Regions from separate parts of the Pseudoalteromonas sp. T1lg65 genome, predicted to be linked through region 2. Evidence: predicted binding sites of a transcription regulator. Region 2 holds the regulator's gene; the other holds the start of a gene.

Region 1 (5,861 bases), 950 kb from region 2:
GTTGAAAATATTCACCCGCTAGTTGCAAATTCTCTTCTGTCATTGCAAAGCGAGCAAGTGAGGTGATGACCTCGATGTGCTCCCGGTTTAATGATTCTGCTTTTTCTAGCAGTGGCCGACATAACGACAACAATTCAAATTCCGACACATCACCATAGACACTAAGCTCCATATAAGTGTTACAGAGGCCACTTAATGCCGCGAGACTATCGCTTTGCTTGGATAATACTTGTTGATATATCGACTTTGCCCGTTCAAGGCTTTTGGGTTCGGTACTGTGTGATAAGTGTTTCGCCAACGACAGTTCATCAAAATATTGCTGTTGCTGGGTGGCCGGTGAGCCTTCTCTATATATGAGTATTGCCAACACCACAGTTATTACTGTTAAAGCAGTGGCTATTAGAAGACTTGTATATTTGAACTTTCGAGCCAAGCGAAGCTCTGGAAACTGAGTTTGTGGCGTAACTATTGTTGGAGAAATCCTGTAACCCTGCCCCGAAATTCTTTCTATATAGTCTTCAAACTGAGGATCGGTATTGAGTATTTTTCTCAGTTGCGCGATAGCCTGATATACCGAGTTGTCTGATACAATTTTTGGCTTCCAAACTAACTCTACAATTTCATCGATGCTGAGAGGCTTTGCGTCGCTTTCGACCAATACTAGGAGTAGTTTCATAACCTTTGGCGTCAGTGTATACACATCACCATCAATACATTGACTAATTTGATTCAACTCTGGTTCAATTATCCAATTACCTAGACGCAAATTTTTCAATGAGAAGCACCTTTTAACCTAATGATAGTTATAGTTTTATTTTTATTTAAGAAAAATTTCAGAGTTTATTAAGTTAGAAATTAAACATAAACAACTGTAGCTCGTTATTCTCCAAACCACGTTAACCAAACCTATCTCTAACTGGACTAAACAATGAAAAAATATAAATCACTTATCACCGCAATATTAGCTCTTAGCTCTCAATCTCTGTATGCACAAGTTGAACTACTGATTGAAAATGCAACTATTTTAACTCCAAAAAACAAACATCAAGTCGAAACAATGACAAACCACTGGGTAGCAATAAATGAGGGTAGAATTATTCAGGTTTCTAATGCAAAAGAAAAGCCTTCTGCACTACGCATTATCGATGCAAGCGGTAAATTTTTAATGCCTGGACTCACTGACAGCCATGTTCACTTGAAAACCATGCCTGGACTTTTGAGAAGTGACGCTAACGCAGATAACATGCAAGAGCAATTTTTACAAAGGCAAGGCCGAAATTATCTATATTTTGGCGTGACTCAAGTCATTGACCCGTCTAATACCGCAGAAGGTATGGACGCATTTTCACAACACAGCCTTTCACCAGACGCCTACTTTTGTGGCGCGATGCCAATTTATCAGGGTTACAATGGACAAGATTTTGATTACTCAGAGTTACATCAACACCGTCCTTATTTTATTCATCAACATACTGACCCTATTCACAAAATACCAACTCAGCAGCTTGCTCTTCATCAGAATGATGCGCCACTGACACGAATGAAATCGGATGGCGCAACCTGTGCCAAGCTTTATTTCGAGGATGGGTTTGGTGCTAGAAGTGATATTCCACTCATTACCAAAGAGAGTGCCCGAGCAGTCACAAAGACGGCAAGTAAACTCAAACTTCCAGTCATGGCGCATGCCAATGCAGTCGATATGCAACAACTAGCAGTCGATGCCAAAGTAAATATTATGGCTCACGGACTATGGAGCTGGCTAGATTACCAATCACATGACTCGAAAAATGCGCTGCCGCCTGAAATAAAAGCCGTATTAGATAAGATAATTGAGAATGGCATCGCTTATCAGGCAACACTAAACGTGATGAAATCACTCACTAATGTAACCGATGAAACCTTTTCGTTTACGTCCGACTATGAGACCGTGCTGCCAAAAACACAAATTAAATGGTACCAATCTGAGGCCGGACAGTGGTTTTCTCGTGAAATGAATAGCGGTTGGGGTGATATGAGCAATGAGCAAAAAGTAGCTTATATGAACAAAACATTTGCTGCAGGTGAAATTGCGCTGCGTTATTTACACGAAAATGGTGCAACACTGTTGCTCGGCTCTGATACACCACCAGCACCAACATACGCCTCACAGCCAGGGCTTTCAACTTATCAAGAATTGACAATGATGTACCAAGCTGGTGTTGATTTGGTCAGTCTATTTGCCGCAGCAACGTTAAATAACGCAGAAGCTTTTGCTCTGCAGCAGGACTACGGTTCTTTACAGTTAGGAAAAGTGGCTAACTTGCTATTATTGAATAGTAATCCACTACAAACTATCGCCGCTTATAACGATATTCAGACTGTCATCCTTCATGGTAAGCCTATTGAGCGAGACTCGTTACACATAAGAAATCTTAAAGTTAACTAAAAATTATCCTTCACCGGGAAGAAAACACAAAGAACCTCGGTCATGCTAAGCTAGCTCGCGCTTAGACTTCGAACTTTTGCAAAATCTATAGGTCGAATCTAAGCGCGATAAATATCAGCTTGAACACAGTTATGGTTGCCGAAGCAACTGTTGATAAAGCATAATAAAACAAAAAAAGGTTCCTCTGCCCATGAAAATTTCATCTTTTCATCTTTCCAGACAGTCGTGGGGACTGTTAGCACTATCAGCTCTGCTATTTGAGGCAACAGCCCTATATTTTCAGTATGCCATGGGTTTGGAACCATGCATCATGTGTATCTACCAAAGAACGGCTGTGCTTGGTCTACTCAGTGCGGGCATTATAGGTATGTTGAACCCTAGCTCGTTCTTTGTACGCTCAATAGCCTTTGTATGCTGGGGAATTAGTAGTATCTGGGGATATCTAATTGCTCGTGAGCACATCAATATGCAAACCACTACCGATCCGTTTGCGTTCACTTGCGAATTCGTGCCAAATTTTCCCGCTTTTATGCCTCTACACGAGTGGATACCCAGCTTTTTCGCTGCGACTGGTGACTGTGGCAATATAGATTGGTCATTCTTAGGTCTTTCTATGCCGGGTTGGATGGAAATCATCTTTGCAGTTTACAGCGCATTGTTTGTGGTTTTCTTATTTTTTCACGTTACTAAAAGATAGCTATGTACTTTAGACTGAGTCAAATAGACAAATTAAGTCACCTTAAACTTCGTGACAAGCAAATGGTTTTGGCGATTGCTTTAGGTAAACTCAACCCCAAGCACAAAATTCTATTACGTATTTTTAAGCTTGCGTTGCTTACTCCGTTCTTTGCCAGTTTGGTCATATTTGAAGGCTGGATATTGCTTCCGATACTAGTTATCGCTGGCTTAATATACCCGCTTTTCACCACGCCAATTGAAATACAGTTCGCTATAAGTCGGCTAGATGAAGCCATTGAAGAGCATAACAAAATCAAAAATGAGCTACTCAAACAGTAGCTCACACTATCGTCAAATTTTAATTTTTCCCTCTATTTTTGCAAAAATACCTTTACCGATTCCCTTTACATTCAGTAATTCCTCTGGTGATTGAAAGCTTCCATGCTGCTCTCGGTAATCAACAATCGCCTTGGCCTTACGCTTGCCAATCCCTGGCAAACTGGATAATGCAGACTCATCAGCTGTGTTGATATTAAGTTGAGTGATCGATTGGCTTTTAGCTTCTGAAAAGGCTTCTTGGACCTCTAAAACTTGAGCATTCAAGCCAAAAGAAGATACAGCAAGTGTTGCGATAAGCAGTGATGATTTAAAAAACATAAGTACACTCCATGTGTTAAAGAAATTCCTAAAAAACTACTATCTCTTGAGTCGCTAGCAGCACTATAAATAAAGTTGGATATTCATAATTTGTCAAAATGGTTTCGCTATACTTATGCATAGTCTGACTAATGCTTGTGAAAACAAGCAAGGTTCAAGCGACTATAAGCATCTTTTTAAGCGCGCTTTTCTCGGTGCTTTGACTTTTACATTACCGAGTTGACGTAATAGATGATTCGGATTAAATCACTTGCATAATCACCAATTTAAGATTACTGTATAAAAAAACAGTTATTAAGGGAACAGCCATGGCAGTTGTCATTAAATATGTTGTTGAAAGAAATGGAGTCGAGCGTATGACTTTCACCTCAAAGAAAGAAGCCGATGCTTACGACAAAATGTTAGACGTAGCGGAAGCGTTAGAAGCAATGCTCGAGAAGGTTGATGTTCCGTTGAGCGACCAACAAGTAGAATCTCTTGCACTTGAAATTGCAAAACAAAAAGACGATTTTATTTCAGTGTTGAAAAATGGCAAACCTACGGCGAAACAACCCGAAAAAAAGAAAGCCGAAACAATTGATGCTAGTGATGATAAGGTAGCGAAAATCAAGCAAGCGTAAAAAGCCAGTGCGTAGCCATACTCATCTATCTTTAAGCAACTTATAACGCATCATTTTATCACTCTAGAAAGCAAAAAAGCCGCTTAAGCGGCTTTTTTGCTACATCTTTCTTAATTTGTGAGCTTACTTGAGTACGCTGGCAACCGCGTCTGCAAAGTAATCAATATTCTCTTTACTGATCCCTGCCACATTGACACGGCTAGAACCTACGATATAAATAGAATAGTCATCTCGTAACTTGTCGATTTGCTCTTTGTTGATACCAAGGAATGAGAACATGCCGTGCTGGCGATCAATAAATGAAAAGTCTTGAGCTACGCCTTTTGATGCTAGGCTTTCTTTAATCAAGGTACGTAAGCCATTAATTCTAGAACGCATTTCATCAAGCTCTTGATACCACATTTGCGTAAGTTCTTCGCTACTTAAAATCGTATTCACAATATCAGCACCATGAGCTGGCGGCATTGAATAAATACTACGAACCACACTTAGTAACACCGAGTTTGATACATCAGCTTGAGCGCTGTCTTTAGCGATAATAGAGCATGCACCGATACGCTCTCTATAGAGGCCGAAGTTCTTTGAGCATGAAGAACAGATAAGCATCTCTTCCACACTATCGGCTAGTAATCTTAAACCTTTTGCATCTTCGTCTAAACTGCTACCAAAACCTTGATACGCGATATCAACTAGCGGTGTAAAACCTTGCTCTTTTGCCAGCTCAGCAACAACTTTCCACTGTTCTTCGTTTAAGTCCATGCCGCTAGGGTTGTGACAACAAGCATGAAATAAAACCACATCACCTTTTGGTACTTGCTTTAGTGCATTGATCATGTCGTCGAATAATAACCCTTTATTTTCGTAGTCATAGTAAGGGTATTCTTTAACTGTGAGGCCCGCTGCTTCAAATAAACTGATGTGATTTGCCCATGTTGGTGTTGTTACCCACACTGTCGCATTCGTGTTACAACGCTTAATAAACTCAGCAGCAACACGAAGCGCACCGGTGCCACCAGGAGCCTGCGCAGTGCGAACTCGGTTAGCAAGAAGCGTCTGGTGTTCTCCAAGTAACAATGTTTCCATCTTTTGACAGAAGTCCAAGTTACCCGCTAGTCCAATGTAAGATTTGGTGGTTTCATTTTCTAGACGAAATGCTTCAGCTTTCTTAACAGCACGAAGCACAGGTGTATTACCTTGCTCGTCTTTATATACGCCAACACCTAAATCGATTTTGTTTGGATTAGTGTCCTGCTTGTATGCAGCCATTAAGCCTAAAATGGGATCTGTCGGAAGTGGTTTCAGCTCTGAGAACATGACTTATCTCTTTATTTTAATTAACGCATAAACACGAGCATGTGACGCTCGTCACCTAAAATTGTTCAAATAATACTAACATACTCTAATGGCTCTCAGTTACTGCTTAGCTGAGAAATATTCACGTCAACTGTAAAGCTCTTCCTACTCTCTAGAACCAAGCTTTA
Region 2 (5,861 bases):
GCTTCTTTAGTTATGTAAAGGAGGGACAGTGCGTTGTTGAGGTATCCTCAAGTTCTAAGAGAGTAAGCCTTTCCTCAGGGCAGCTTTTGTTACTACCTAGTGGTTCTGAGCATAAGCTTATGAGTCAGCAAGGGGTTGACTGTGTAGATATAGATAAGGCTTTAGAAACAGGCATAACATCGCTGGGAGGAAAGGGGGAACATTGCTTCATGATGTGTGGAAGCTTTGTATTTGATCCATTGCATAATTGGGGGGTCTCTAGTTTAGCGATAGATTTACCTGAGTATATTGTTATCGATGCAGTCAGAGGGAGCCATCTTGCACTCGTACTTGATTGGATATATCGAGAAAATGAAGTGAAACCTATCGGTAGCCAGTTGAATATCGAACATCTTCTTAAGCTTCTGTTGATGGAAGTCATTCGAGATTTATCTACAAAGACCCATTATTTCGGCTGGATCCCAGCTATCCATGACCGATTTTTAGCACCCGCTATCATAATGATACAAAAAGATTATTCAAGACACTGGACGTTAGAAAAATTGGCTGAGCATAGCGCGCTGTCTAAGTCTGCTTTCTCCAAACGATTTAAAACACAAACTGGCTATTCACCGATCAGCTTTCTGAATCAATGGAGGTGTTTAGTGGCTGCAAAACTGCTGGTATTAAATAAGCATTCAGTACAAGACATAGGGATTAATGTAGGCTTTCAGTCTGGTGACGTGTTTATCCGTAACTTTAGAGCGTTTTATCACACAACGCCCAAGCGATATCGACTCCAGCATCAGAGAGGGAGTGGTGCCAAATCGACGATTATAGGATAGTCATCGACGAATCATCCAATAATTGAGTGCGTCTATTTTTGCAATCCTTCTTGGAGAGTATGCTGTTGGCAGCTTAAATGAATTAAGGTGAAAACATGCAAACACAAAAGGTTATTGTCACAGGTGGGACTGGAAATATTGGTAGCGCGGTTGTTTCTGAATTACTCGCGAATGATTATGTAGTTTATATTCTTTGTCGATCTGAAGTTAGCGCTCTAAGCGCTAAGCAATTGGGTGCAAGGGTAATAACGGGGAATATTGAACAGCCAGAATCTTGGCTGAGCTGGCTAGATGAGGCTACTGCATTGATTCATACAGCTTGTGGCTTCAACCAGAATATGGGCGATATAGACATCAAGTTAATGAAGTCAATTTGTAGATATCTGTCTAGCCGCAACCTTGGTATTACAATGATTTATACTTCTGGCTGCTGGACTTATGGAGAAAGTGAGCAAGCAATTACCGAACAATTTCCCAAACTGGCGATAGATGATTTTACTTGGATGTTAAGTAGTATCGACTATTTACGGTCTCAAAAATGTGTTGATCTGCGTATCGTTAGTCCAACCAATGTTGTTGATAAAAATGAACTTAACGTACCCCCTGTATTTCTTTGGGAATTAAAACGCTGTGGACACATTTGTTTGCCAGGGGGAGTTAGTCAGTCTTGGTCTGTTGTTGAAAGAGAAAACCTGGCTGAGTTATATCGACTGGTGTTAGAGCTAGGCGAGCCCGGCGAAGAATACATTGGTGTAGGTGAAGCAAAATTTAATATAGTGCAATGGTTAAAAAAAACGAATGACGTTGATGTCTTAACAGACAGAATAAGTGAATGGAAATCAATTTATGGCAATTGGGTTGAAGGGTATGCATTGCAACAGTATTTTTCCAGTGATAAAGCAATTGTGGAGCTTGGTTGGCAACCAAAAGCTATTAGTTCGTTAAATTAGCTGCATTTGTTATAAAAGGCTACGCCGTTAGTTTGGCTTTCCTAGCGGAAACCATACGAGGTTGCTCTATTTGGCGTTGCCATTTTTCGTTAACTGTATATACTCACAGTAAATGCACTGTATGGAAAACCAGTTATATGCGACCATTAACCAAACGACAAGAACAAGTTTTTGAACTGATCAAAGTGTTTATTAAAGACACGGGTATGCCTCCAACTCGAGCTGAAATCGCTGATGCATTAGGATTTAAAAGTGCAAATGCTGCAGAAGAACACCTAAAAGCACTTGCGAAAAAAGGCGTTATCGAAATGGTGCCAGGTGCAAGTAGAGGTATACGGTTGGCAGAAGACGACAGTGAAGAAGGATTGCCTGTCATTGGTCGGGTCGCTGCGGGTGAGCCTATTCTTGCTGAACAGCACGTTGAGTCCCATTATAACGTTGATGCCAGTATTTTTAAGCCACATGCCGATTACCTACTTCGAGTTAATGGAATGAGCATGAAGGATATTGGTATTTTAGATGGTGATCTTCTCGCAGTGCATCGAACTCAAGTGGCTGAAAATGGTCAGGTGGTTGTAGCTCGAGTTGAAGATGATGTCACTGTTAAACGCATTGAGAAGAAAGGTGCAAAAGTACTGCTGCACGCAGAAAATGAAGAGTTCTCCCCAATAGAAGTCGATCTAACGTCGCAAAATTTCGCAATAGAAGGGTTGGCTGTCGGGATTATTAGAACTGCTGACTGGATGTAATTAAGGATGACGTTGCTGATAAAAATGCAGTAGCGTCATCTTTTTGTAAAAAAATAGACAAATATCTTACTTTTTGCCGCTTAGTATCATGAAGAAGCCTTAAATTAGGCTTTGTAAATACAAATCGTTGCTTTCACTATCCTGAATTTATTAGATTATTTCTCCATCTTTTCTGCTTTCGTAGCGCACTTAACTAAAAACTTATTAACATTCTATTCTCAAATTTCTTGCCATTTTGAAGATCCTCGACTAATTGGTTAATAGTCGTGCAGTAAGTCCATGTATACGTGGGCATTATGACAGTCATCCAATAATAACAAGAGGCACAGCTAGACTGGCCTTGAAGGAGACGTCAAATGAAAATTTGTCGAATAGTTACCGTTATTGTCATTGCGCTAGTTTCTGAGTTTGCACTTGCTAACAGCGCGTACAATATGCGGCAAGGAGTTACAGACATTAGTCAGCAAGTCTACGACCTACACATGACGATATTTCTGATCTGTTGTGCAATCGGTGCTGTGGTATTTGCGGTAATGTTTTGGGCGCTATTAAAACATCGAAAATCCAAAGGCGTTGTGCCAGCTCAGTTCCATGAGAGTACAAAAGTTGAGATTTTGTGGACTGCAATTCCATTTGTCATTTTGATTGCGATGGCTATTCCGGCTACGAAAACCTTGATTGCAATGGAAGATACGAGCAAAGCGGATCTTACTATTAAGGTAACTGGCTCGCAATGGAAATGGCACTATGAATACATGGGCCACGATGTAGAGTTTTATTCCTTACTTTCTACCCCAAAAGATCAAATAAATGATCAACAAGACAAGACAGAAAATTACCTATTGGAAGTGGATAAACCTTTGGTTATACCCACAGATAGAAAGGTTCGTTTTTTGATGACATCTGACGATGTTATTCACTCTTGGTGGGTACCTGACTTTGCTGTCAAAAAGGATGCCAACCCTGGGTTTATAAATGAAGCCTGGACTAAGGTAAATGAAGAAGGGACTTATCGAGGTCAATGTGCTGAACTGTGTGGAAAAGACCATGGTTTCATGCCGGTTGTAGTTGAAGCTGTAGCGCCGGAAAAGTTTGATTCTTGGCTAGCTAATGCGAAGGCAGAGAAACTGCAAGCGCAGGCAGAATCAGAGGCAATTGCTCAGCAAACGCTGTCGAAAGAAGAATTGATGACAGTGGGTGAACAAACCTATATGGCGTACTGTGCAGCATGTCATCAGCCAACAGGGCTTGGTTTACCTGGGGTTTTTCCAGCGCTTAAAGACAATAAAGTTGTACTGGGTGATGTGAAAGAACACATAGATGTATTGCTTTTAGGCCGTCCTGGTACCGCAATGCAGGCATTTGCTAAACAGTTAACGATTAAGCAGTTGGCTGGTGTCATCACTTATAAACGTAACAGCTGGGGAAATGATACGGGAGAAGTCATACAACCTAGTCAAGTACAAGCAGAAATTGACGCGCTAGAGGAGGCTGGAAAATGAGTGCCATAGTCGAAGAACATTCCCATCACAGTGCACCAAAAGGCCTTAAGCGGTGGCTTTATACTACAAACCATAAAGATATAGGCACGTTATATCTCATATTTTCTTTAACCATGTTCCTCATTGGTGGAGCAATGGCAATGGTTATCAGGGCTGAGTTATTCCAGCCTGGTTTACAACTTGTAGACCCCCATTTTTTTAATCAAATGACAACAGTACATGGTCTGATCATGGTATTTGGGGCTGTTATGCCAGCGTTTACAGGTTTGGCTAACTGGATGATCCCTATGATGATCGGTGCTCCTGATATGGCTCTGCCTCGAATGAATAACTGGAGCTTTTGGATACTACCATTTGCGTTTGCAATTCTGTTACTGTCGTTGTTTCTAGAAGGCGGAGGTCCGGCTTTTGGTTGGACATTCTATGCGCCACTTTCTACGACCTACAGTAATGACAACACGGCATTTTTTGTGTTTGCTGTCCATATAATGGGTATTAGCTCGATAATGGGAGCGATCAATGTAATCGTAACGATCGTTAACCTCAGGGCACCAGGAATGACTTGGATGAAGTTACCCTTGTTCGTTTGGACTTGGTTGATCACCGCGTTTTTACTTATCGCAGTGATGCCTGTACTGGCAGGTGCTGTTACGATGGTTCTAACTGATAAGTTTTTTGGTACTAGCTTCTTTGATGCTGCAGGTGGCGGAGATCCCGTGATGTTCCAGCATATTTTTTGGTTCTTTGGTCATCCAGAAGTCTACATAATGATTCTACCTGCATTCGGGATTATCTCGACGATAGTACCGACTTTCTCACGAAAAAAACTATTTGGTTATGCCTCAATGGTGTACGCCACAGCATCAATTGCTTTACTGTCGTTTGTGGTCTGGGCCCACCATATGTTTACCACTGGTATGCCACTAGCTGGTGAATTGTTCTTTATGTATGCGACTATGCTTATTTCAGTACCGACCGGCGTTAAAGTATTTAACTGGGTAGCCACCATGTGGCGAGGGGCCATCAGTTTTGAGGTCCCGATGCTGTTTTCAGTCGCTTTTATTGTGTTATTTACTATCGGTGGATTTTCAGGGTTGATGCTTGCGATAACCCCTGCTGATTTCCAATACCATGATACATACTTTGTTGTGGCCCATTTTCACTATGTATTAGTGACCGGTGCCGTGTTCTCTATTATGGCGGCAGCCTACTATTGGTTACCTAAGTGGACAGGGAACATGTTTGACGTGAAATTGGCAAAATTACACTTCTGGTTGTCTTTGGTCAGCGTCAACTTGCTATTTTTCCCCATGCACTTCGTTGGCCTTGCTGGAATGCCGAGACGAATCCCTGACTATGCACTTCAGTTTGCCGACTTTAACGCGATTATTAGCATAGGTGGCTTTGCATTTGGTCTTTCGCAATTGCTGTTTGTGGCTGTGGTATACAAATGTGCGAAAGGTGGAGAGCAAGTGCCTGGGAAAGTGTGGGACGGAGCCGAGGGATTGGAATGGGAAGTACCTTCTCCTGCGCCATATCACACCTTCACAACACCACCGGAGATTAAGTAATGCAGCATAGCAAGTTAATTAAAAAACTTGTTTTGTTAACGCTAGGAATGTTTGCCTTCGCCTTCGCTTTAGTGCCGTTATATGACGTTTTTTGTGACATCACTGGATTGAATGGCAAACCCGAGATGGTGGTAGCTAAAGAAAGTAAGACTGTTGCTGAGGGGCGTTCTGTCACTGTTAGTTTTACAACTCATAGTCAATCCCAGGCTCCATTCTCTGTTGAGTCGGTATTACAGTCTATTGAAGTGGTACCTGGCAAATTAGT

Evidence for each region. The regulator LexA, encoded in region 2, represses DNA repair genes until DNA is damaged. The targets are predictions, from matches to a motif close to TACTGTATNNNNATACAGTA.
Region 1: ACSLBF_RS11755 (YebG family protein) is a predicted target of LexA. The motif match lies at 4,034-4,053, and genes of this name have one in related genera.

What each region holds. Positions count from the first base shown of each region.
Region 1 covers NZ_CP196837.1:2,665,439-2,671,299, forward strand. The annotation lists gene ACSLBF_RS11730 (tetratricopeptide repeat protein) at 1-775, opposite strand, end outside; gene ACSLBF_RS11735 (amidohydrolase family protein) at 929-2,425, shown strand; gene dsbB (disulfide bond formation protein DsbB) at 2,616-3,122, shown strand; gene ACSLBF_RS11745 (hypothetical protein) at 3,125-3,442, shown strand; gene ACSLBF_RS11750 (ComEA family DNA-binding protein) at 3,455-3,760, opposite strand; gene ACSLBF_RS11755 (YebG family protein) at 4,069-4,380, shown strand; gene ACSLBF_RS11760 (amino acid aminotransferase) at 4,504-5,694, opposite strand.
Region 2 covers NZ_CP196837.1:3,619,481-3,625,341, reverse strand. The annotation lists gene ACSLBF_RS16125 (AraC family transcriptional regulator) at 1-824, shown strand, start outside; gene ACSLBF_RS16120 (NAD-dependent epimerase/dehydratase family protein) at 920-1,774, shown strand; gene lexA (transcriptional repressor LexA) at 1,912-2,523, shown strand; gene coxB (cytochrome c oxidase subunit II) at 2,880-4,025, shown strand; gene ctaD (cytochrome c oxidase subunit I) at 4,022-5,596, shown strand; gene ACSLBF_RS16100 (cytochrome c oxidase assembly protein) at 5,596-5,861, shown strand, end outside.